3 regions of the Pseudomonas sp. MWU12-2319 genome follow, and region 1 is predicted to be linked to each of the others. Evidence: predicted binding sites of a transcription regulator. Region 1 holds the regulator's gene; each other region holds the start of a gene.

The links. The regulator FliA, encoded in region 1, starts transcription of late flagellar genes. The targets are predictions, from matches to a motif close to CTAAAGTTTNNNNNNNNNNNGCCGNTAA.
Region 2: a site for FliA is predicted at 4,287-4,314, ahead of M5C01_RS14655 (methyl-accepting chemotaxis protein). Genes of this name have one in related genera too.
Region 3: a site for FliA is predicted at 2,834-2,861, ahead of motA (flagellar motor stator protein MotA). Genes of this name have one in related genera too.

The regions. Positions count from the first base shown of each region.
Region 1 is NZ_JALJES010000002.1:1,348-9,277, forward strand. Features, by position in the region: gene M5C01_RS02720 (hypothetical protein) at 1-361, shown strand, start outside; gene flhA (flagellar biosynthesis protein FlhA) at 481-2,610, shown strand; gene flhF (flagellar biosynthesis protein FlhF) at 2,622-3,950, shown strand; gene fleN (flagellar synthesis regulator FleN) at 4,072-4,905, shown strand; gene fliA (RNA polymerase sigma factor FliA) at 4,902-5,642, shown strand; gene M5C01_RS02745 (chemotaxis response regulator CheY) at 5,815-6,186, shown strand; gene M5C01_RS02750 (protein phosphatase CheZ) at 6,209-6,997, shown strand; gene M5C01_RS02755 (chemotaxis protein CheA) at 7,012-7,930, shown strand, end outside.
Region 2 is NZ_JALJES010000007.1:305,384-313,313, reverse strand. Features, by position in the region: gene queD (6-carboxytetrahydropterin synthase QueD) at 1-313, opposite strand, end outside; gene M5C01_RS14675 (hypothetical protein) at 397-1,476, opposite strand; gene M5C01_RS14670 (PepSY domain-containing protein) at 1,763-2,071, shown strand; gene M5C01_RS14665 (response regulator transcription factor) at 2,071-2,739, shown strand; gene M5C01_RS14660 (ATP-binding protein) at 2,736-4,049, shown strand; gene M5C01_RS14655 (methyl-accepting chemotaxis protein) at 4,352-6,034, shown strand; gene M5C01_RS14650 (methyl-accepting chemotaxis protein) at 6,178-7,860, shown strand.
Region 3 is NZ_JALJES010000003.1:213,292-221,221, reverse strand. Features, by position in the region: gene asd (archaetidylserine decarboxylase) at 1-301, opposite strand, end outside; gene rhdA (thiosulfate sulfurtransferase) at 320-1,135, opposite strand; gene M5C01_RS06490 (HDOD domain-containing protein) at 1,180-2,718, opposite strand; gene motA (flagellar motor stator protein MotA) at 2,929-3,780, shown strand; gene motB (flagellar motor protein MotB) at 3,784-4,824, shown strand; gene rsgA (small ribosomal subunit biogenesis GTPase RsgA) at 4,873-5,904, opposite strand; gene orn (oligoribonuclease) at 6,015-6,557, shown strand; gene M5C01_RS06465 (trimeric intracellular cation channel family protein) at 6,642-7,256, shown strand; gene M5C01_RS06460 (hypothetical protein) at 7,394-7,930, shown strand, end outside.

The DNA of each region.
Region 1 (7,930 bases):
GAATGACTATATGAGTGATTGGTCCGCCAATGGACTTTCGAGGCGTTATGGCAAGCCGGTTTTCGAGTTTTTCGACGATGATGTCTTTATCACGGTCGGGCAGGATTTTCGCTGGAGCGACCGCAAGCGCCGGATCGTCATTGCCGATTTGCCCATCATCGAATTTCAGTGGGCACTCAATTTGATGCTGGGGCATGACCTGCTTTCGCGTGCCCCGACGGCGATTGTCGTTCTGGGGTATTTCCATGAAGACCAGGTCAAGGTCGAGGATGCCCGGTTGAATCGCGGGATCCTGTACGTGAAAGGGAGTGACCTGCAGTTTGGCAAGTTGACCGCGAACGACATCCGGGTCGCCCGGTAGAACCCCTGGTTGGAGGCGGCTCGTTACCTTGTACTGCAAAAGTTGGAAGGCTTCTTGCAGTGGCAGGCCTATGACGCTCCCGGCGTCAAAAGTTTGCTTCAAGGTGACGAGGAATACCGGTGGATCGCTCTCAACTTCTCAACTCGGCGCGCAGCAACCTGAGCAGCCTCGGCCGCGGCAACCTCGGTGTGCCGGTGCTGCTGTTGATCATGCTGGCGATGATGATGTTGCCGGTGCCGGCGTTTCTGCTGGACGTGTTCTTCACCTTCAACATTGCCCTGTCGATTGTCGTCCTGCTGGTCTGCGTCTACGCCCTGCGACCGCTGGATTTCGCGGTATTCCCGACCATCCTGCTGATCGCCACGCTGTTGCGCCTGGCGCTGAACGTGGCGTCGACCCGGGTGGTCATGCTCCACGGCCAGGAAGGTCATGCCTCCGCCGGTAAGGTGATCCAGGCCTTCGGCGAGGTGGTGATCGGCGGCAACTACGTGGTCGGTATCGTGGTCTTCGCGATCTTGATGATCATCAACTTCGTGGTGGTCACCAAGGGCGCCGGACGGATTTCCGAGGTGAGCGCGCGCTTCACCCTCGATGCGATGCCCGGCAAGCAGATGGCGATCGACGCCGACCTCAACGCCGGCCTGATCGATCAGCCACAGGCCAAGCTGCGCCGCCTGGAAGTCGCCCAGGAAGCCGAGTTCTACGGTTCCATGGACGGTGCCAGCAAGTTCGTCCGCGGTGACGCCGTCGCCGGCCTGCTGATTCTGTTCATCAACCTGATCGGCGGCATGGCGGTCGGGATCTTCCAGCACCATATGAGTTTTGCCGACGCCGGCAAGGTCTACGCCCTGCTGACCATCGGTGACGGTTTGGTGGCGCAATTGCCATCACTGTTGTTATCCACAGCGGCGGCGATCATGGTGACCCGGGCTTCCGGCTCGGAAGACATGGGCAAGCAGATCAGCCGGCAGATGTTCGCCTCCCCCAAGGCCCTCGGTGTCGCCGCCGGCCTGATGGCGGTGATGGGCCTGGTGCCGGGCATGCCGCACTTTTCCTTTATCAGCCTGGCGGCCGTCGCCGGTGGCATCGCCTATCTGGTCTGGAAAAAACAGAACGTCGCCAAGGTCCAGGCCCTGGCCGAAGTCCAGCGCCAGCAGGAACTGCTGCCGTCGCCGGCGCGAACCCAGGAAACCAAGGAGCTGGGTTGGGATGACGTGAGCCCCATCGACATGATCGGCCTGGAAGTCGGTTATCGCCTGATTCCGCTGGTGGACCGCAACCAGGGCGGGCAGTTGCTGGCGCGGATCAAGGGGGTGCGCAAGAAGCTCTCCCAGGACCTCGGCTTCCTGATGCCCACGGTGCATATTCGTGACAACCTCGACCTGGCACCCAGCGCCTATCGCCTGACCCTGATGGGCGTGACCCTGGCCGAAGCCGAGATCTACCCGGATCGCGAACTGGCGATCAACCCGGGGCAGGTCTACGGTCCCCTCAACGGGATCACCGCCAAAGACCCGGCCTTCGGCCTGGAAGCGGTCTGGATCGAGGTCAGCCAGCGGTCCCAGGCGCAGTCCCTGGGGTATACCGTGGTCGACGCCAGTACCGTGGTGGCGACGCACCTCAACCAGATTCTCTACAAGCACTCCAGCGAACTGATCGGCCACGAGGAAGTCCAGCAACTCATGCAGTTGCTGGCCAAGGGCTCGCCGAAGCTGGCCGAAGAGCTGGTGCCGGGGATCATTTCCCTGTCGCATCTGCTCAAGGTGCTGCAAGCCCTGCTCGCCGAACACGTGCCGGTCCGGGATATCCGCAGCATTGCCGAAGCGATCGCCAACAATGCCAGCAAGAGTCAAGATACTGCCGCTATGGTTGCCGCGGTTCGCGTCGGATTATCCCGCGCAATCGTCCAAAGCATTGTGGGGCTTGAGTCCGAGCTGCCTGTGATCACCTTGGAACCAAGGTTGGAACAGATATTGCTCAATAGTCTGCAGAAGGCCGGACAAGGCTCGGAAGAAGGCGTTCTTCTGGAGCCGAGCATGGCTGAGAAACTCCAGCGTTCGTTGATCGACGCCGCCCAGCGCCAGGAAATGCAAGGGCAGCCGGTGATCCTGCTGGTAGCTGGACCGGTTCGCGCGATGCTTTCGCGGTTTGGACGACTGGCGGTGCCAAGTCTGCATGTCTTGGCCTACCAGGAAATTCCGGACAACAAGCAAGTGACCATCGTTGCGACAGTAGGGCCCAACGGCTGAGGTAGTGGGTTATGCAAGTTAAGCGTTTTTTCGCCGCCGATATGCGTCAGGCCATGAAGCTCGTTCGTGATGAGCTGGGCTCCGACGCGGCCATTATCGGCAACCGCCGGATTGCGGGCGGTGTCGAGCTGACGGCTGCCCTGGACTACAAGCTCTCGGCGCTGTCGCCGCGGGTGCCGAACATGGAACTCGAAGACGAGCTGCGCAAGACTCAGTCGCGTATCGTTACCGCCCAGGCCGAGCTGAGCCTGCGCAGCGACGGCGATACCGACGCCACGACCAATCGCCAACTGTTCGCCGGCCTGCCGCTGACCGCCGCCGAGCCGCTGATCGAACCGACTTTCGAAGAGCCGCGGCGCCCGGCGCCAGCGCCTGTCGCACACGCCCCGGCGGTGGACCAGCGAGTGTTCGACTCGATGCGTTCGGAGCTCAACGGCCTGCGCGAGCTGCTGGAAGTCCAGCTCGGCTCCCTGGCCTGGAACCAGTTGCAAGGTCGTCAGCCGCAACAGGCCAACCTCTGGCGTCGCCTGCAGCGTATCGGCCTGTCCGGGCCGCTGTCGCGGGACCTGCTGGAGCTGGTGAACGGGATCGAGGAGCCGCGCCAGGCCTGGCGCATGCTGCTGGCGCACCTGGCGCGGATGATCGTCACGCCCGAGATCGAGCCACTGGAAGAAGGCGGTGTGATCGCCATGGTCGGCCCGGCCGGCATGGGCAAGACCACCACCCTGGCCAAGCTGGCGGCGCGTTATGTGCTCAAGTACGGCGCGCAGAACATCGCGCTGGTGAGCATGGACAGCTTCCGTATCGGTGCCCAGGAGCAACTCAAGACCCTGGGGCGGATCCTCAACGTCTCGGTGACCCATGTCGACCCGGGCCAGTCCCTGGCCCAGGCCCTCGACCCGCTGCTGCGCAAGCGCGTGGTGCTGATCGATACCGCCGGCCTGCAGGCCAGCGATCCGGCGTTGCGCATGCAACTGGAAAGCCTGGCCGGACGCGGGATCAAGGCGAAGAATTATCTGGTCCTGGCCACCACCAGCCAGAAACAGGTGCTGACCGCCGCCTACCACAGCTACAAGCGCTGCGGGCTGGCCGGTTGCATCCTGACTAAACTTGATGAAACGGCGAGCCTCGGCGAAGTGCTGAGCCTGGCCATCAGTCACGAATTACCAGTGGCCTACCTGACCGACGGGCCACGCATTCCGGATGATCTACACCTGCCGCGCCGGCATCAATTGGTGTCCAGGGCGGTCAGTGTGCAAATGCAGGAAGAACCCAGCGAGGAAGCCATGGCCGATATGTTCGCTGATATCTACCACAGCCCGTCAAAACGGGTGGGTTGAGATGAGTATTCAGACGTTGCAAATTACCTACATCGATGGTCTGCCACGCATTGTTCCGACAAGTGAACGCGCAGCCAGTTATGTGGCCTTCCGTCTAAGCAAGACAAGGTAAGAAGAGAACATGGGCAGCATGCATCCCGTACAGGTGATCGCGGTGACCGGCGGCAAAGGTGGCGTCGGGAAGACCAACGTGTCAGTGAATTTATCCCTGGCCCTGGCTGAGCTTGGCCGGCGCGTCATGCTGCTGGATGCGGATCTGGGGCTGGCGAATGTCGACGTCCTGCTGGGCCTGACACCCAAACGTACCCTGGCCGACGTGGTCGAAGGCCGCTGTGAGCTGCGCGATGTGCTGTTGCAAGGCCCGGGCGGGATTCGTATCGTGCCGGCGGCCTCGGGGACCCAGAGCATGGTGCACCTGAGCCCGGCGCAGCATGCCGGCCTGATCCAGGCATTCAGCGATATCGGCGACAACCTCGACGTGCTGGTGATCGACACCGCCGCGGGCATTGGTGAGTCGGTGGTCAGCTTCGTCCGCGCGGCCCAGGAAGTGCTGCTGGTGGTCTGCGACGAGCCGACATCGATCACCGATGCCTACGCCTTGATCAAGTTGCTCAACCGCGACTACGGCATGAACCGCTTCCGCGTGCTGGCCAACATGGCCCAGAGCCCGCAGGAAGGCCGCAACCTGTTCGCCAAGTTGACCAAGGTCACGGATCGTTTCCTGGACGTGGCCTTACAATACGTCGGCGCCGTTCCCTATGACGAGTGTGTGCGCAAGGCCGTGCAAAAGCAGCGTGCGGTCTATGAGGCATTCCCTCGTTCGAAATGTGCCTTGGCGTTCAAGGCTATCGCTCAGAAGGTCGACACCTGGCCGCTTCCCGCCAATCCACGGGGGCACCTGGAGTTTTTCGTCGAGCGTCTGGTGCATCAAACGAGTGCGGGACCGGTGCTATGACTGCCAGTGGCTATCGCATGTATTCCAAGTCGTCGCGTGACAGCCAATATGAATTGATTGAACGTTACGCACCGTTGGTCAAACGTATCGCCTATCACCTGCTGGCGCGGTTGCCGGCCAGTGTCCAGGTCGAGGATCTGATCCAGGCCGGGATGATCGGGCTACTGGAAGTCTCGACCAAGTACGACGCGAGCAAGGGGGCCAGTTTCGAGACCTATGCCGGCATTCGTATCCGCGGCGCGATGCTCGATGAAGTGCGCAAGGGCGACTGGGCACCACGTTCGGTACACCGCAATACCCGTATGGTCAGTGACGCAATTCGCGCAATTGAAGCAAAAACCGGCCGTGACGCTAAAGATCACGAGGTTGCAGCCGAACTCCAATTGAGTCTCGACGATTATTACGGGATTTTGAACGATACCTTGGGCAGCCGCCTGTTCAGTTTCGACGACCTGTTGCAGGACGGCGACCATGAAGGGCTGCACGAGGACGGCGCAAGTACTCATCTCGAGCCGTCGCGCGACCTGGAGGATGAACGCTTCCAGGCAGCGCTGGCGGATGCGATTGCCAATTTGCCGGAGCGTGAGCGACTGGTCTTGGCGCTGTACTACGACGAGGAGCTGAACCTCAAGGAAATTGGTGAGGTGCTGGGGGTCAGCGAGTCGCGAGTCAGCCAGTTACACAGCCAGTGCGCGGCCCGTTTGCGGGGGCGTTTGGGGGAGTGGCGAGCGCGCTGAGGGCAGTGTGGGAACACTGCGAACGAGACCGGCAAGGCGTTTGACGTCTTGCGGGTGACTCGGCCGGATGGCGTTTCCATGCAGTCGTTGAGTGCTGTGCCGAATTGATTGAACAGCGCGTCCAGGTGCTGTACGCGTTTAAGACTGCTTGGAGGTCGAATTGGACAAGAACATGAAAATCCTCATCGTTGATGATTTTTCAACGATGCGGCGGATCATCAAGAACCTGTTGCGTGACCTCGGGTTCACCAACACGGTTGAGGCGGACGACGGTACTACCGCGATTCCCGTCCTCAACAGCGGTAGCATCGACTTTCTGGTCACCGACTGGAACATGCCCGGCATGACCGGTATCGATCTGCTGCGCCACGTGCGCGCCGATGAAAAGCTCAAGCACCTGCCGGTGCTGATGGTGACCGCTGAAGCCAAGCGCGAGCAGATCATCGAAGCTGCCCAGGCCGGTGTAAACGGCTATGTGGTCAAACCATTCACGGCCCAGGCGTTGAAAGAGAAGATCGAGAAGATCTTCGAACGCATCGGTTGATGAAGTCCACCACGGGGGCGCTATGGAGCACAACGAATCTTCACTGGGTGATTTTGAACTAACCCTGAAAAAACATGCCCGCGAGCTGGTCGACAGCCTTGAAAAAGGCCGGTTTGGCGACGCGGTGCAAATGATCCATGAGCTGAATCAGACCCGTGACCGTGGCCTGTACCTGGAAGTCGGCAAGCTCACCCGCGAATTGCACAGCGCCATTGTCAACTTCCAGATCGACCCGCATATGCCGCAGGCCGAGGAAGTGTCGCAGATCACCGACGCCACCGAGCGCCTGTCCTATGTGGTCAGGCTGACCGAAGCGGCGGCCAATCGCACCATGGACCTGGTGGAGAGTGCGACCCCGAGGATCACTGGCCTGAACGTCGAGGCCAAGGCCCTGGGCGCCGACTGGGGCCGTTTCATGCGGCGCGAAGTCGGTGCCCAGGAGTTTCGCGAGCTGGCGCGGCGGGTCGAGACGTTCCTGTCCCGCAGCGAGCAGGAAACCCGCGCTGTTTCGAGCGAGCTGAACGATATTCTGCTGGCCCAGGATTACCAGGACCTTACCGGCCAGGTGATCAAGCGCGTGACCCAGATGGTCACCGAAGTGGAAAGCAATCTGCTCAAATTGGTGCTGATGGCCAGTCAGGTCGACCGCTTTGCCGGTATCGAACATGACCGCGATGCGCTTCTTGCCGAAAAAGACCCACAAAAACAGATGGCCCAGGGTGAAGGTCCGCAGATTCATGCCGATAAACGTGAAGACGTTATGTCCGGTCAGGACGATGTCGACGATTTGCTTTCCAGTCTTGGATTCTAGGAGCACCCAAACACATGAGCTTCGGCGCCGATGAAGAGATCCTTCAGGATTTTCTGGTTGAGGCCGGCGAGATTCTGGAGCAACTGTCCGAACAACTGGTCGAGCTGGAAAGCCGGCCAGATGATGCGGATCTGCTCAATGCAATCTTTCGCGGTTTTCACACTGTAAAAGGGGGCGCCGGCTTCCTCCAGCTCAACGAGCTGGTGGAGTGCTGTCACATCGCCGAGAACGTGTTCGACATCCTGCGCAAGGGGGAGCGACGCGTCGACTCGGAGCTGATGGACGTGGTCCTGGAAGCGCTGGATGCGGTGAACGGCATGTTCAGCGAAGTCCGTGAACGTGGCCCGATCACTGCGGCCACCCCGGAGCTGCTGGCGGCCTTGGCGCGCCTGGCGGAACCGGCGGGTGCCGAGGAAGTGGCCGCGCCAGTGGCCGAAGTGGCGGAGCCGGAACCGGTCGCTGAAAGCGAATCCGGCGACATCACCGATAACGAATTCGAAATGCTGCTCGACTCCCTGAACAGCGTCAAGGCCGAAGCCGAGGCGCCCAAAGCGGTGGCTGCGGTACAAGGCGAGGCCGGTGGCGATGAAATCACCGACGCCGAGTTCGAGTCCCTGCTCGATCAGTTGCACGGCAAGGGCCAGTTCGCGCCGGATGCCGTGGCGGCGCCCACTCCGCCGGCAGCACCGGCGGCGGCCAGCGGTGGGGCTGAAAAAAGTAGCGATATCACCGACGACGAATTCGAAGCCTTGCTCGACCAGTTGCATGGCAAGGGTTCGTTCAAGGTCGAGGCGCTCGATACCACTCCGGCTGCGGCTCAGGCGGCCGAGAAAACCGGCGCTGCAAGCGGCGACCTGATCACCGACCAGGAATTCGAATCGCTGCTCGACGAGCTGCATGGCAAGGGCAAGTTCACCGAAGTGGCCGCGACCA
Region 2 (7,930 bases), on a different contig from region 1:
TGCGAATCGCCGACAGCTCGGGCAGCAACGGCTTCAACTCCTGCCAGATCCACTTCGCCAGGTTCTCGCTGGTGGGGTTCTCAAGGCCGGGAATATCATTCAGGTAGTTGTGGTCCAGGCGCTCATACAGCGGCTTGAAGATCGCCTTGATCTCCGAGAAGTCACGGATCCAGCCGGTATGCGGGTCCATATCGCCGCTCAGATGAATCGCCACCTTGAACGAGTGACCATGCAGGCGGCCGCATTTATGCCCGTCCGGCACGTGGGGCAGTTTATGGGCGGATTCGAACGTAAATTCTTTGAAGATTTCCACGGTAATGTCAGCTCTGAAGGTGGCCAGCGCGCAGCCGATAAATGCAGGCCGGCAGTTTAACAGCTTGCGCGGCGGCAATCGCCTCAAAGCGCCAACAGGCGTTCACCCAGGCGGCCATTGTCGACCAGTTCGAGAAACTCGTCGCCCAGCCGTCGGCTCTGCTCCATCGCCTTGCGCCAATAGGCCTGGCGGCCCTTATCGTCGCCCATATAACGCTTGAAGTCGTTACGGTCGGGCAGCTTGCCGTGGGGCAGGTGGGCCAGGTATTCCCGCGAGGGGGCGATCAGCAGCACGTCCTGCAACCTGTCCGGGTTGCCCCGGCGCCAGGGCAGGGTCTTGTCGAACCAGCCGGGGATGACCTTGTCGGTGAAATGCGGATACAGCACCACATCATCGCCACTGTAGGGCAGGTCCAGGTGATAGTCCAGCAGCCCGCCATCGCGGTAGGTACCGGCACCGACCCCGGCGATATCGCGCACGCCTTCCATCACCATCGGAATGGAACCGGACGCCAGCAAGCCCTGGCGCAGATTGTCGGCGGCCAGGGGCAGGCAGCGTGACGGAAAATCAGTGAGCGCCTGCAGGGGAGGGGCCAGTCGCGGATCATGCAGGATGACCCTCTCGAAATGCCGTGACAGGCGTGAGCGCTTGACCAGGTTGTCGGCGATCACCGACGACAGCCCAAGCCCCAGGCGCCCCCGATGATCATGGGCGAGCAGGCCATGGCTCTTCACTATCACCACGTTCAGGCGGTAATGGTGGTTGGTCAGGATCGATGCGTCGCGACCATCGAGCAGGTCATGGAGCATGCGCCGGCAGCTCTCGCTGACCTGGGCCATGGTCACGCCCTTGGCGAAGCTCTGCTCATTGTAGAGCTGGCCCAACCGCGTGATGCCCTCGGCGGCATTCGGCAGGCAGGCACTGGCGAAGCGCCAGGCGCCGATAGAGGCGCCGATCAGCGAGCGTTCCCGCGGGCTGGCCGGCAGCCACTCACCGAACAGGGCCAGGTCCAGCCCCTGGATACCGAGGGCCTTGGGACCGCCGGCCGCGCCGGGCAAGGTGCCGACATCGGCGGCTTTCAAGCCCTGTTCGCGAATGCGTTGCAGGGTCCGCTTGCCGGCCTTGAGGGTCAAGGCGGGAAACTTGATATGGATGGCGGTCATACAGGCCTCGTTCTACCGGGGCAGTGATTATAAGGGCGCTCGCCGGCTTCGCGGGCGCTTGTTCCGCCCAAGACAGTGCCTGGGCTGATAAGGCTCTGAAAAATTCAGTTTCGATTAAGTTGCCGTGTCTACCCTGGGAAGCTGACGGATCAGCCAAGGCTGAGCGGAACAGGCAAGATGGCGACTTCACTTATCGGATAGAACTGCGCGACGCTCAGGGAGTTGAGTGGGAGGTTGAATCGGACGCCATCGGCGGGCAGGTTCCCAAGGATCATCAGGACAGTTAATGACATTGAATCTGCACGCTTGCACCCTGCTCGCGCTCGCGATCTTTTGCTCAACGGTTTCGGCCAATAACCTGGACCAGGACGAAGCCCTGCGCCTGCGTAGCCAGGGCGTCATCATGCCGCTGGAGCAACTGCTGCAGCAGGCCCTGAACCATTACCCCGGGGCAAAGCTGCTGGCAGCCGAACTGCTGAGCCGGCAGGACGTCTATGTCTATGACGTCGAGCTGCTGACCCGTGCCGGTGTCGTTCGGGATATCGAGCTGGATGCCAGCAGTGGTCGTTTATTAAAAGACAAGGAAGACGATTGATGCGGTTGTTGTTGGTGGAAGACCATGTGCCCCTGGCGGACGAGCTATTGGCCAGCCTGACCCGCCAGGGCTATGCCGTCGACTGGTTGGCCGATGGGCGCGATGCGCTCTTCCAGGGCGCGGTGGAGCCCTATGACCTGATCATTCTCGATCTCGGTCTGCCGGGCTTGCCGGGGCTTGAGGTGTTGCACCAATGGCGTGCCGACAGCCTGGCGGTGCCGGTACTGATCCTCACCGCACGGGGTTCCTGGGCCGAACGTATCGAGGGGCTCAAGGCCGGTGCCGACGATTACCTGACCAAGCCGTTTCACCCGCAGGAGTTGCAGTTGCGGGTCCAGTCGTTATTGCGCCGGGCTCGCGGCCAGGCCAACCAGCCGACCCTGAAGGCCGCCGGCCTGCACCTGGACGAAGGCCGCCAATGCGTCAGCCGCGAGGGTGGCGATGTCCAGCTCACGGCGGCCGAGTTCAGGTTGTTGCGTTACTTCATGCTGCACCCGGAACAGATTCTCTCGAAAAGCCATCTGGCCGAGCATCTCTACGACGGCGAAACCGAGCGCGACTCCAATGTGCTGGAGGTCCACGTCAATCACCTGCGGCGCAAGCTCGGGCGCGGGGTGATCGAAACCCGTCGCGGCCAGGGTTATCGCTTTGGTGGCGCGGCCCGGTGAAGTCGATTCAGCGCCGTTTGAGCCTGGGGCTGGTCAGTGTCTTGCTCGTCGCCGGACTGGTGGTGGCGCCGACCAGCCTCTGGCTGTTCGAGCTGGGCCTGCAGCGCTATCTGGAAGACGGCCTGCATGCCGACAGTGAGAGCCTGCTGGTGGCGCTGGTACGCACCCCTCAGGGGCTGAGGCTGGATGAGCGACGTTTGTCGCCAGCCTATCAGCGGCCTTTTTCCGGGCACTACTTTCGGATCGATTTCGCCGATCAATACTGGCGTTCGCGTTCACTCTGGGATCAGGAACTGCCCATCGTCGAAAAGGCCGGGCTGCACGCCAACCTGCAACTGGGGCCGGAAGGGCAGATGTTGCTGGTGCTGCGTTCGGACTATCGGCGGCTGGGGCAATCGATCAGTATCAGCGTGGCCCAGGACTACACCCCGGTCCGCCGCAGTTTCCAGCTGATGCAGCGTATCGGCCTGGGCATCGGCCTGGCGGCGCTGATCGCGATTCTGTTGTTGCAGCGGGTCACCGTGCGCCGGGCCCTGCGTCCGCTGGAGAACGCCCGCAAGCAGATTGCCCAGCTGCAACAAGGCCAACGTTCGCAACTCGATACCCAGGTGCCGGTGGAACTGGAACCGCTGGTGTCGCAGATCAATCGCCTGCTGGCCCACACCGAGGGCAGCCTCAAGCGTTCGCGCAACGCCCTGGGTAATCTCGGTCATGCGCTGAAGACCCCGCTGGCGGTCATGCTGAGCCTGACCTCCAGCGCCGAATTGGAAGCCCATCCTCTGCTGCGCCAGACCTTGCGTGAGCAACTGGAGCAGATTCGGCAACGCCTGGAACGGGAACTGGGGCGTGCCCGACTGGCGGGAGACACCTTGTCTGGCGCGGTCTTCGATTGCGATGCGGAGTTGCCGGCGCTGTTCTCGACTCTGCGCATGATCCATGGCGAGCACCTGAGCCTGGAGCATGAGGTCGCACCCGGCTTGCAGCTGCCCTGGGATCGAGAGGACCTGCTGGAACTGCTCGGCAACCTGCTGGACAACGCCTGCAAGTGGGCCGATGCGCAGGTGCGCCTGAGTATTGTCGAAGTGTCGGCGGGTTATCGCCTGGAGATCGAGGATGATGGTCCGGGTATTCCGGCGCAGAGCAGGGCGGAAGTCTTCAGCCGCGGTACCCGCCTGGATGAACAGACCCGCGGGCATGGATTGGGCCTGGGGATCGTGCGCGATGTCGTCGAGGCCTGGGGCGGCGATCTGCGTTTGTCGAGCAGCCCGCTGGGCGGGCTGTCGGTAACGGTCGACGTGCCACGCCGCTAGGCCCGGCCTCCGAGCTGTGCTTCATACGATGTGAAGTTTTTTTATTTATTTAATTGCTCAATAAAAAATAAATAAAAAACCTTCAGATAATCTCTATATCACTGAAAAATATAATGTTATCGAGCAAGTCGTGGCCGTTTCACGGGTGCCAGGAGTCGGCGCGGAGGGAGAATAACGTCAACCGGTAATTGGCTGATATCCGTAGTGCGTCATTTGCGTGTATCAATAGCCACTATGCTCAACTTTGCTCGTCCCAAGCCGTTAACCCGTTAGACCGTCTATTCCTATAAGAGAGAACCATCATGGGTCTGAGCCTGAAGGCCAAAGTCGTGTCCCTCGCAGTGTTGCCGGTATTGCTCTGCGCACTGGTGATCAGTCTGACCACGGTATGGATGTTGCAGAATCAGGCCAGGGATGAGGTGGAGGAAACCCGTCAGCGCTTGCTGTCGGAGTCCAAGACGACGTTGCAGAATTACGTCACCCAGGTGATGACCGCGATCAAGCCGCTCTACGATGCTTCGGCCCCGGGCGACATGGCGGCCAGGGCCCAGGCGGTAAAGCTGCTGTCGAGCATCAAGTATGGCAAGGACGGTTATTTTTTCGGCTATGACTCGCAGGTCGTGCGGGTGTTCAAGAGTGACAACCCGGATGGCGTCGGCAAGAGTTTCAAGGATGCTCGCGACCCGAATGGCGTGTACGTCAACCGTGACCTGGTCCAGGTCGCCAAGGACGGTACCCATTACCTGAAATACAGCGCGTCGTTGGCCACCAACGACCAGGTGCTGGTACCCAAGATCGGTTACACCGAATTCCTGCCCAAGTGGGACATAGCCATCGGCACCTTCGTTAATCTCGATGGCCTCGAGGCCCAGGTCGCCGAGGTGGAGGCCAAGGTCCATCAGCGCCTGGAGGGCGTGATTCTGAGCATTCTCGGGATCACTCTGGTGGTGCTGCTGGTGATCGCGGTCCTCGGAGTACTGGTGGCCAATACCATTTTGCGCCCGTTGCAACTGATGAAGCTCAGCCTGGACGATATCGCGGCCGGTGAGGGTGACTTGACGCGGCGCCTGGCGGTCACCAGCCAGGACGAACTGGGGCAGTTGGCCGGTTCCTTCAACCGCTTTGTCGACAAGATCCATGGGCTGGTGCGGCAGATCAGCGAAATGACCGTGCAACTGACCACGCTGGTGTCCCAGGTCAGCGACCAGGCCCAGCGTTCGGAGCAGGCGATGGAGCGTCAACGCCACGAAACCGACCAGGTGGCCACGGCCATCAACCAGATGTCCTCGGCAGCCCAGGAAGTGGCTCGTGGCGCGCAAGGGGCGGCGGTCGCCGCGCAGCAGACCGATGCCGAGGGCAAAACCGCCAAGCGTGTGGTCGATGGCAGCATCCAGCAGATCCATGCACTGGTGAAGGATATTCGCCACAGCGGCACCACCCTGGACAGCCTGCAGCAGGACGTGACCTCGATTGTCAGCGTGCTCGGGGTGATTCGCTCCATTGCCGAACAGACTAACCTGCTGGCCCTCAACGCGGCCATCGAGGCCGCGCGGGCCGGCGAGGCGGGACGTGGTTTTGCGGTGGTGGCCGATGAGGTACGGGCGCTGGCCAGCAGGACCCAGCAGAGCACCCAGGAAATCCAGGGCATGATCGACCGGCTGCAAACGGGGACGCAGGTGGCGGTGGAGGCCATGCGTCGTTCCAGCGAGGCCGGTGACGGCACCTCGGACCGGGCCAACGAGGCCGGGGCGTCGCTGGATACCATGGCGCAGTTGATCGGCACCATCAATGCAATGAACGCACAGATCGCCAGCGCGGCCGACGAGCAGACCTCGGTGGCCGAAGAGATCAACCGCAGCGTGCACCAGATCGCTTCGGCGGTGGACAGCGTGGCGGATGAAACCCAGCGCAGCGCCCAGACCTCCCGCAGCCTGGCGGAGCTGGGACAGCGCCTGGGCAAGCTGGTGGGGCAGTTCCGGATCTAACAATCCGGCCCTACAGGGTCCGTGTTCGGCTTTAACTGCGTGGCGTCAGGGTTTGCCCGTTCGCCACAGTGTATTGTTCGCCGGTTGTGACATTCCGAGTCTGCAAGCCGGACCGCAACTCCACTCCATAAGAGAGAACCAATATGCGCCTGAGTCTGAAGACCAAAGTCGTGTCCCTCGCGGTACTGCCGGTATTACTCTGCGCCCTGGTGATCAGCCTGACCATGGTGTGGATCCTGCAGAACCAGGCCAAGGATGAAGTGGAGGAAACCCGTCAGCGCTTGCTCTCGGAAGCCAAGGTGACCTTGCAGAATTACGTCAACCTGGCGATCACCGCGATCAAGCCACTCTACGATGCGTCAGCCCAGGGCGACATGGTGGCCAGGGCCCAGGCGGTGAAGCTGCTGTCGAGTATCAAGTATGGCAAGGACGGTTACTTTTTCGGCACCGATTCGCAGATCGTCCGAGTGTTCAAGAGCGATAACCCGGATGGCATCGGCAAGAACTTCAACGATGCCCGCGACCCGAATGGCGTCTACTTCACCCGCGAGCTGGTCCGGGTGGCCAAGGACGGTAGCCATTACCTGAGATACAGCGCGTCGCTGGCCACCAACGAACAGGTGCTGGTGCCCAAGATCGCCTACACCGAGTTCCTGCCCAAGTGGGATATGGCCATCGGTACCTTCGTCAACCTCGACAATATCGAGATCCAGGTGGCGGAGGTGGAGGCCAAGGTCCACCAGCGGATGGAAGGGGTGATCCTGAGTATCTTCGGGATTGCGCTGGTGGTGCTGCTGGTGATTGCGGTGATCGGGGTATTGATGGGCAATGGTATTCTGCGGCCGTTGCTGCTGATGAAACTCAGCCTGGACGATATTGCCGCCGGGGAGGGTGATCTGACCCGGCGCCTGGAGGTCACCAGCGAGGATGAACTGGGGCAGTTGGCCGGTTCCTTCAATCGCTTTGTCGACAAGATCCATGGCCTGGTGCGGCAGATCAGCGAAATGACCGTGCAATTGACCACGCTGGTGGCCCAGGTCAGTGAGCAGACCCAGCGCTCGGAGCAGGCGATGGAGCGTCAACGCCACGAAACCGACCAGGTGGCCACCGCGATCAACCAGATGTCCTCGGCGGCCCAGGAAGTGGCACGTGGCGCGCAAGGGGCGGCGGTCGCCGCGCAGCAGACCGACGCCGAGGGCAAGACCGCCAAGCGCGTGGTCGACGGCAGCATCCAGCAGATCCATGCACTGGTGAAGGATATCCGCCACAGCGGCACCACCCTGGACAGCCTGCAGCAGGATGTGACCTCGATTGTCAGCGTGCTCGGGGTGATTCGTTCCATTGCCGAGCAGACCAACCTGTTGGCCCTCAACGCGGCCATCGAGGCCGCGCGAGCGGGTGAGGCGGGGCGTGGTTTTGCGGTGGTGGCCGATGAAGTGCGGGCGCTGGCCAGCCGGACCCAGCAAAGCACCCAGGAAATCCAGGGCATGATCGATCGTCTGCAAACGGGGACGCAGGTGGCGGTGGAGGCCATGCGTCGTTCCAGCGAGGCCGGTGACGGTACTTCGGACCGGGCCAACGAGGCGGGTGTGTCGCTGGATACCATGGCGCAGTTGATCGGCACCATCAATACGATGAACGCGCAGATCGCCAGCGCCGCCGACGAGCAGACCTCGGTGGCCGAGGAGATCAACCGCAGCGTGCACCAGATCGCCTCGGCGGTGGACAGCGTGGCGGATGAGACCCAGCGCAGCGCCCAGACCTCCCGCAGCCTGGCGGAATTGGGACGGAACCTGGGCAAGTTGGTAGGACAGTTCCGGATCTAGGAGGCCGGGCCCTACAGTTTTGTGTTTGACGCAATTCCTGCGTACGGCACAGATACTGTGGGAGCGGTGC
Region 3 (7,930 bases), on a different contig from region 1:
GTTCGATCGGACCGAGCTGGCTGACCGCACCGTCCGCCGGGCAGAGAATCGCCCCCGGGGTTTCATCCAGCGGCCGCGCGCCGTCTTTCAAGGCGCGGGTGAAGAACGCATTGAAGTGCTCGTAGGCGGTCAGGTCTTCGACCAGCGCCTGGGACATGTCCACCTGATAGCGCTTGGCGAACCAGGCGGTAAAGGCGTTCTTGAACCAGCGCACGCGGCATTCGGCGATGCAGCCGGCCAGGCGCGACAGCAGGTGATGGGGCAGCAGGTACTGGCTGAGGATGAACAAACGCTTTTTCATCAAGAATCCTTGGAAATTTCAAATCTCTACGGGGGTGTCGGGGTGGTTGCCCCATTCGCCCCAGGAGCCGGCATAACCTTTGACGCGCGGGTAACCGAGCGACTTGGCGACCAGGTAGGTAAAGCCAGAGCGATGGTGGGTCTGGCAGTGGGTGATCACTTCCTTGTCCGGGGTGATACCCAGGTCGGTGAGGATCTGCGGCATGTCGCGGCGGATGCGCAACTGGCGCTCCTTGTCCATGCCGGCGGTCCATTCGAAGTTCACCGCGCCGGGGATGTGCCCACCCTTGGCCGCGAGGACTTTCTCGCCGCTGTATTCCAGCGGGCCGCGGGCGTCCCAGATGGCCAGGTCGGCGGCACCGAGGCGGCTTTGCAGGTAGTCGCGGGTGGCGGTGGGTTCGTCGTGCAGGGTCAGGGTGACGGGGCCGCCGACGCTCGCGGGGATGTCGCTGTCGACGGGCAGGCCTTCGCCCAACCAGGCGTGCAGGCCGCCATCCAGATAGTGGTAACGGCTGTGACCGATCACGTCCAGCAGCCAGATAAAGCGTCCGGCCCAGCCGCCGCCTTCGTCGTCATAGACCACGTAGACCGCGTTCGGGTTATGCCCCAGTTCGCCGAACAGCGCTTCGAGCAGTGCCTGCGGCGGCATCAGGCCGGGGGCCGGTGGCTGGCCCAGTTGGGTGCGCTTGGGATCGACGAAACGGGCACCGGGAATATGCCCGCTGGCATAACGGGCGCTGCTGGTCAGGTCCACCAGGATCAGCTCGGGGGCGCCGAGGCGGGGCAGCAGGTCGCCGGGCTCGATCACCAACGGCAAGCCAGAGAAGTCAGGCATGTGAGGTCTCCAGGGCGCAAAAAAGGGAAGATTGTAACGCAGCGTCAGGCGCCACGGTTGGTAAAGGCGTGCAGCGCCTTCTCGATGCACTGTGCGGTTTTGCCGAAGGCCTGCACGGTCATTTCCGAGAAGGGCCCGCCGCCCTGGTCGGCCACCACCAGCATGATCACCCGGCCATTGTTGCTCAGGGAGCGTAGCAGCAGGTGTTCGCCGGGAAACTGTGCCCGCAGGTTGCCGGGCAGCAGGGCGGAGAACTGGGCGTTATTGGCCGGGGTCAGGCGAATCTGCGCCGGCTGGCTCAGCAGTCGTTGCAGGACCGGGCTCGAGCTGACCTGCAGCACCAGGCTGGCCGACTCTTTCGCCAACCCGGCGATCTGGTGCACCCGCAGGGTGCTCTGGGTCCGGTCGGCCATCAGGATCATTACCCGGCGCATGCCGCAGGTGCTCAGGGCGTCGCGGGCGATGCCGGTCAGGTGCATGGCATTGGTGAACCGGCTGGGTTCGGCGAGCAGTTCGGCACAATGTTTGCGCCAGAGGGCCAGGGCTTCGGGCGAAGGATCCACTGCCGGTAGCAGGCCGCTGTGGACGCGGCGCATGCTGCCGCGCCAGATCAGGGCTTCGGCCGGGTGCCAGAGATCCGGCATGCTGTGCTGGTTGGCGCTTTGTGCCGCCTGCTGGTGCAGTTGTTGCTGCAACTCATCCATGGGCTGTTGCAGGTACAGGCTGGTCAGGTATTGCCAGCGCAGATGGTGCGGACTGTCCCAGGCCTGTTGCGCCGAAAGGGCCAGGCCGTTGGCCAGCAGCACTGTATTGGCGGGTTGGTTCAGCCAGCGACGCAGCTCCGGATCGGCGTCGAGCTGCTGTTGCTGGTGCAGGCGGTGCTCGCTGTCACGGGCGATGTGCAGCGCCCTGGCCAGGGTACGCAATTCGGTTTTCAGCAGATGATAGCCCTGGGTCACCCAGTTCGGCAGGCGCCAGATATCAGCCATTGCCTGGCACAGGTCGAGCAGGCGTACGCCGAACAGTTCCTGTTCGACGGCCGCGGCCGATTCATTCTTGTGAATCACCCGCAGTTCCCAGTCTTCGAGCAGGTTGGGATGCGTCAGGGCCAATGGCCAGAGGGGCGAGAGAAACAACAGGCTGCCCCAATGGATGTCCTGCCAGAGCCGCGCCAGGCGCGCGGCGAACAGGCCGTTGGCCTGTTGGCTGGCGTGCTGGCTGATCAGTTGGAGCTGACGCAAGGCGATGGGAATCTCTTCCGGTGCCTTGGCCGGCAGGCGCGCCAGCAGCTCCTCGGTGCGTTTCAGGCCCAGGCGATTGATCGCCACCTCAAGGTTTTCCGCAGGCTCGGTCATGCTGCCATGGGTGTGCTGGTTGGCCTCGCAGATCACACTCAGCGCCAGGGCCGGGCTGTCCTGCATAAGCTCGGCGATATCGCGCAATGAGCTGCGATTGTCGCGGATGGCGCGGCAGACCCGGTCGTGACTGTCCTGGGGGACGGGCAAACGCACGGCTTGCAGCAGCTTGACCCAGCCCTGCAGCGTGTTGGGTTTTTGTGTGGAGACAGTCGTTTCGTTAGCCATATTCGAGCGCGATCATCATCACTGTTAACGGGCCCGTAATGGGCTGGGTAGGCGCCGCGCAATCGACCGTGCAAGCTGGCACATGGCCGGTTTTCTGGCTTTTCGCCTGAACTGGCTATAGTCTGGCGCAGATTCGCCGATAAGGAGAAGAAGAGATTTATTAACTTCCGAATATGACCTTGAACCCGACTCAGTAAGTGCTCTCTACCTATGGCTAAAATTATCGGCATCATCGTCGTATTCGCGAGCGTGCTCGGCGGGTACGTGCTTTCCCACGGCAAGATTGCCGCGCTGATCCAACCCTTCGAGGTGATGATCATCGGCGGTGCGGCCTTCGGTGCGTTCCTGCAGGCCAACCCGGGCTACATGACGATGCACGTGGTCAAGAAATCCTTGAGCATGTTCAGTTCGCGGTTTACCCACACCTTCTACCTCGAGGTCCTGGGGCTGATCTACGAGATCCTCAACAAGAGCCGTCGCGAAGGCATGATGGCGATTGAAGGCGATATCGAAGACGCCGCCGCCAGCCCGATCTTCGCCAAGTATCCGGCGGTGCTCAAAGACGAGCGCATGACCGCGTACATCTGCGACTACTTGCGGATCATGTCTTCCGGCAACATGGCGCCCCATGAACTCGAAGGGCTGTTCGACATGGAGCTGTTCTCCATGAAGGAAGAACTCGAGCATCCGGCCCATGCCGTGACCGGCGTCGCCGATGCCATGCCCGGCTTCGGTATCGTCGCGGCGGTACTGGGGATCGTGGTGACCATGGCCTCGCTCGGTGAGGGCGACCAGAAGTCCATCGGCCTGCACGTGGGCGCGGCACTGGTGGGTACCTTCTTCGGTATTCTCGCCGCCTATGGTTTCTTCGGCCCCTTGGCGACTTCCCTGACCCACGACGCCAAGGAAGAGCTGAACATCTACGAAGCGATCAAGGCTTCCCTGGTGGCCTCGGCTTCCGGCATGCCGCCGTCGCTGGCGGTGGAGTTCGGGCGCAAGGTCCTGTATCCGAAGCACCGTCCCAGCTTCGCCGAGCTGGAACAAGCGGTTCGCGGTCGCTGAGTCATGGAAAACAATCAGCCGATCATAATCAAGCGCGTCAAGCGCTTTGCCGGTGGGCATCACGGCGGCGCCTGGAAAATCGCCTTCGCCGACTTCGCGACGGCGATGATGGCGTTCTTCCTGGTGCTGTGGCTGCTGTCCACCGCGACCCCGGAACAGAAGATCGCCATCGCCGGCTATTTCAAGGACCCGATCGGCTTCTCCGAGAGCGGTACGCCCTACATCATCGACCTGGGTGGTTCGCCGGTGCTGGCACCGGACAAGACCCTCAACCCGGAAGTCAAATCCCAGCCGCAACCGGACAAGGTCACGGTCGACACCGATCAGGTCGAGAGCATGGCCGAGCAGGTGGAGAAAGAGCGCCTGGAATTGCTGATGCAGGAGCTGCATAAAAAGGTTGATGAGAGCCCTGAACTGCAGAAGTTCAAGGACCAGATCAAGTTCGAGATCACTCCGGATGGCTTGCGTATCCAGATCATGGACGCGGAAAACCGGCCGATGTTCGACTCCGGCAGCGCGCGCCTGAAGCCTTACTTCGAAGACATCCTGCTGGCCATGGCCGACACCATCAAGGCGGTGCCGAACAAGATCAGCGTCAGCGGTCACACCGATGCCAAACCCTACGCCGGCACCGGCGACTTCGGTAACTGGGAGTTGTCGGCCAACCGTGCCAACGCGGCCCGGCGTGCCCTGGTGGCCGGCAGTTATCCGGACACGCAAGTGGCGCGGGTGGTGGGTTACGGTTCGTCGACGCTGTTCGACAAGGCCAATCCATTCAATCCGGTCAACCGCCGTATCGATATCGTGGTCCTGACCAAGAAGGCCCAGAAGGCCATCGAAGGCGAGCAGGGCTCGGATGATGCCCCGCCGGCCACGACCCCGACCGAGGGCCAGGGCGCACCGGGTGAAGTGCCCGCCGATCCGAACGCGTTGCCGGCGGACAAGCAACCGCTACCGGCTCATGAGCTGCGGCAACGCTTGAACATCTTCGAGGACGGTGTGCTGAAGATGGATGAGCCGGGCAAGCCCAAGACAGGCTCATAAGTCAGACAACAAGGCCGCGATGATCGCGGCCTTGTTGTTTCGGTCAACTCAATAGCTGTCTTGCGGCAGGCTGGCGATGATCGAGCGGTAGCTGTTCATCCGCTGCTGCTGCACACGGCCGTCTTCCAGGGCCTTGAGCAGGGCACAGCCGGGTTCGCGATCATGTTTGCAATCGCGGAAGCGGCAGGTGCCGATCAGGTCGTTGAACTCGATAAAACCCGCTTCGACATCGGCACGGCTGACGTGACCCAGGCCGAATTCGCGAATTCCCGGGGAGTCGATCAGTTCACCGCCGCCGGGGAAGTGGAACAGCCGCGCGGTGGTGGTGGTGTGGGTGCCCTGGCCGGACAGCTCGGAGAGCGGGCCGACGCGGGTGCCCACCTCGGGCAGCAGGCTGTTGACCAGCGAGGACTTGCCGACCCCGGACTGGCCGACGAATACGCTGATGCGCCCGTCCAACTGCTGCTGGAGTTGTTCCATGCCGTTGCCATGGTGGGCCGACACTTCCAGCAGCGGGTAGCCCAACTGCCGGTAGACCGCCAGCAACGCATTCAGCGCCGGGGCATTCTGCTCGTCGATCAGGTCGAACTTGTTCAGCAGCAGCAACGGTCGGATACCGGCATGCTCGGCCGCCACCAGGTAGCGGTCGATCAGGTTGGCATGGGGCTCGGGCAGCGGCGCGAAGACAATCACGATCATGTCGACGTTGGCCGCCACCGGCTTGAGCTGGCCACGGCTGTCCGGGCGCTTCAGTTCGGTGGTGCGCGGCAGTTGCGCGACGATCACGCCGATGCCCTGGTTGCCGGCACGCCAGACCACCTGGTCGCCGGTGACCAGCGCCGGCAGGTTGGCCCGCAGGTGGCAGCGGAAAACCTGGCCCTTGAGCTCGCCTTCCAGCGCCTCGACTTCGACCTGCACGCCGAAGTGCGCGATCACCAGGCCCGTCTGCTCGGCCCCCAGGTCGCCGCCTTCCAGTGCCTCGACGGCCTGGGATTCGCGTTTGGCGGCGCGTGAGGCGCGTTCGCCCTGGATCTTTTCGATGCGCCAGTTCTGGCGGCGGTTGAGCTGGCGTTTGGCCATGGGTGTTCCGTGTCGTTGAATCGGCGGGGAGGGTCAAGCGGTCGCGAGTTTAGCACGCCCGGCAAGCGCGGCCTGCGCTAAACTGTGCGGCTACGCCGAGGAGCCAACCCATGCAAAACCCACAGAACCTGATCTGGATCGACCTGGAGATGACCGGCCTGAACCCGGACACCGACGTCATCATCGAAATGGCGACTATCGTCACCGACAGCGACCTCAACACCCTGGCCGAAGGTCCGGTGATCGCGATCCATCACAGCGATGCGATCCTGGCCGGCATGGACGAGTGGAACACCCGTCAGCATGGCGGTTCGGGCCTGACCCAGCGCGTGCGTGACAGCCGTATCGACATGGCCGAAGCCGAGGCGCAGACCATCGCCTTCCTGGAGCAGTGGGTGCCCAAGGGCAAGTCGCCGATCTGCGGTAACAGCATCTGCCAGGATCGACGCTTTCTCGCGCGTCATATGAAGGCCCTGGAAAACTATTTCCACTACCGCAACCTGGACGTGTCCACCCTCAAGGAATTGGCCGCACGCTGGGCGCCGGAAGTGCGTGACAGCTTCCAGAAGGGCAGCACGCACCTGGCACTGGACGATATTCGCGAGTCGATCGCCGAGCTGCAGCACTACCGCAAGCACTTCATCAAGTTCTGAGTCACACCGATGATTAGCGCGCTGCGCCCTTTTGGGGCGCGGCGCAAATCAGTAGACTGCCGGCCTTCACCTGCCCGGATCGCCATCATGTTGCTGATGCTCTACCTCGTCGCCATTACCGCTGAAGCCATGACCGGTGCCCTGTCGGCCGGACGTCGTGGCATGGACTGGTTCGGCGTGGTGCTGATCGCCTGTGTCACCGCCCTCGGCGGCGGTTCGGTGCGCGACGTGTTGCTGGGGCATTACCCGCTGACCTGGGTCAAGCACCCTGAGTATCTGGTACTGACCTCGGTCGCGGCCTTGGTGACGGTGTTTATCGCGCCGTTGATGCGTCACTTGCGTTCACTGTTCCTGGTGCTCGATGCCCTGGGCCTGGTGGCCTTTACCCTGATCGGCTGCATGACCGCCCTGGAAATGGGGCAAGGCATGATGGTGGCTTCGGTCAGTGGGGTGATCACCGGGGTGTTTGGTGGAGTACTGCGAGATATTTTCTGCAACGATATTCCCCTGGTCTTCCGCCGTGAACTCTATGCCAGCGTCTCGTTCGCCGCCGCCTGGTGTTTCCTGGGTTGTACCTATTGGCAGTTGCCCAGCGAACAGGCGATCTTGATCACACTGTCCGGTGGTTTCCTGCTGCGCTTATTGGCCATTCGCTTTCACTGGGAAATGCCGAAGTTTGTTTATAACGATCAGGCCTGATAGTGGACCTATATATCTATTGTTTGATCTCTTATTGTTGATCTGTTTCGCAGGCATCGGATCAATAAATTCCGTTTTTATTTAGAAAAGGACTGCGCGTAGCCTTGTGACTCATCAGGAGTAATAAGGATATTGCGATGCTTGAGTCTTTTCCACCTGGCAGCCTCCCTTCGCGCCCCCTTGCGCAGGGCGGAAAGCTACTGTTCGACCCGGACCTGAATCACTATGAGATTTCGGGTGGTGTCTTGAACAAAGACAGCCTGATCTATCTGGAAACGGTTCGGCGCACGTTGAAGAAGTATGATGTTTCTTTGCCGGGTCTTTATCTGCAGGATAGGGAAATCTATGCGGTCCTGGGCGAAAAGGCCTATCTCCTGGGGCGGATTTATACGCAAGGAGTGAATGAGCGGCGCATTATTTATCCTTGCTTTAGAGATGGTTTTGTATTCGATTTCATGCAGGAAATATCGACCTTTTCTCTCTGGAAAGAAATGACTGAGGAGTCAAAGGCGGAGTATGCAGATCTCAAGTCGAAATTGATAAAGGCGCCCGCCGCCGAAGAACAGCGGATCAACTTTGTGCTGACCCAGGATTTCACGACCCAGGCCAGTCTGGAGGGCGGGGATTTCAGGGGAAAAAAAGAAGAGCTGGGGTTTCTGAATGGACTGCTTTCT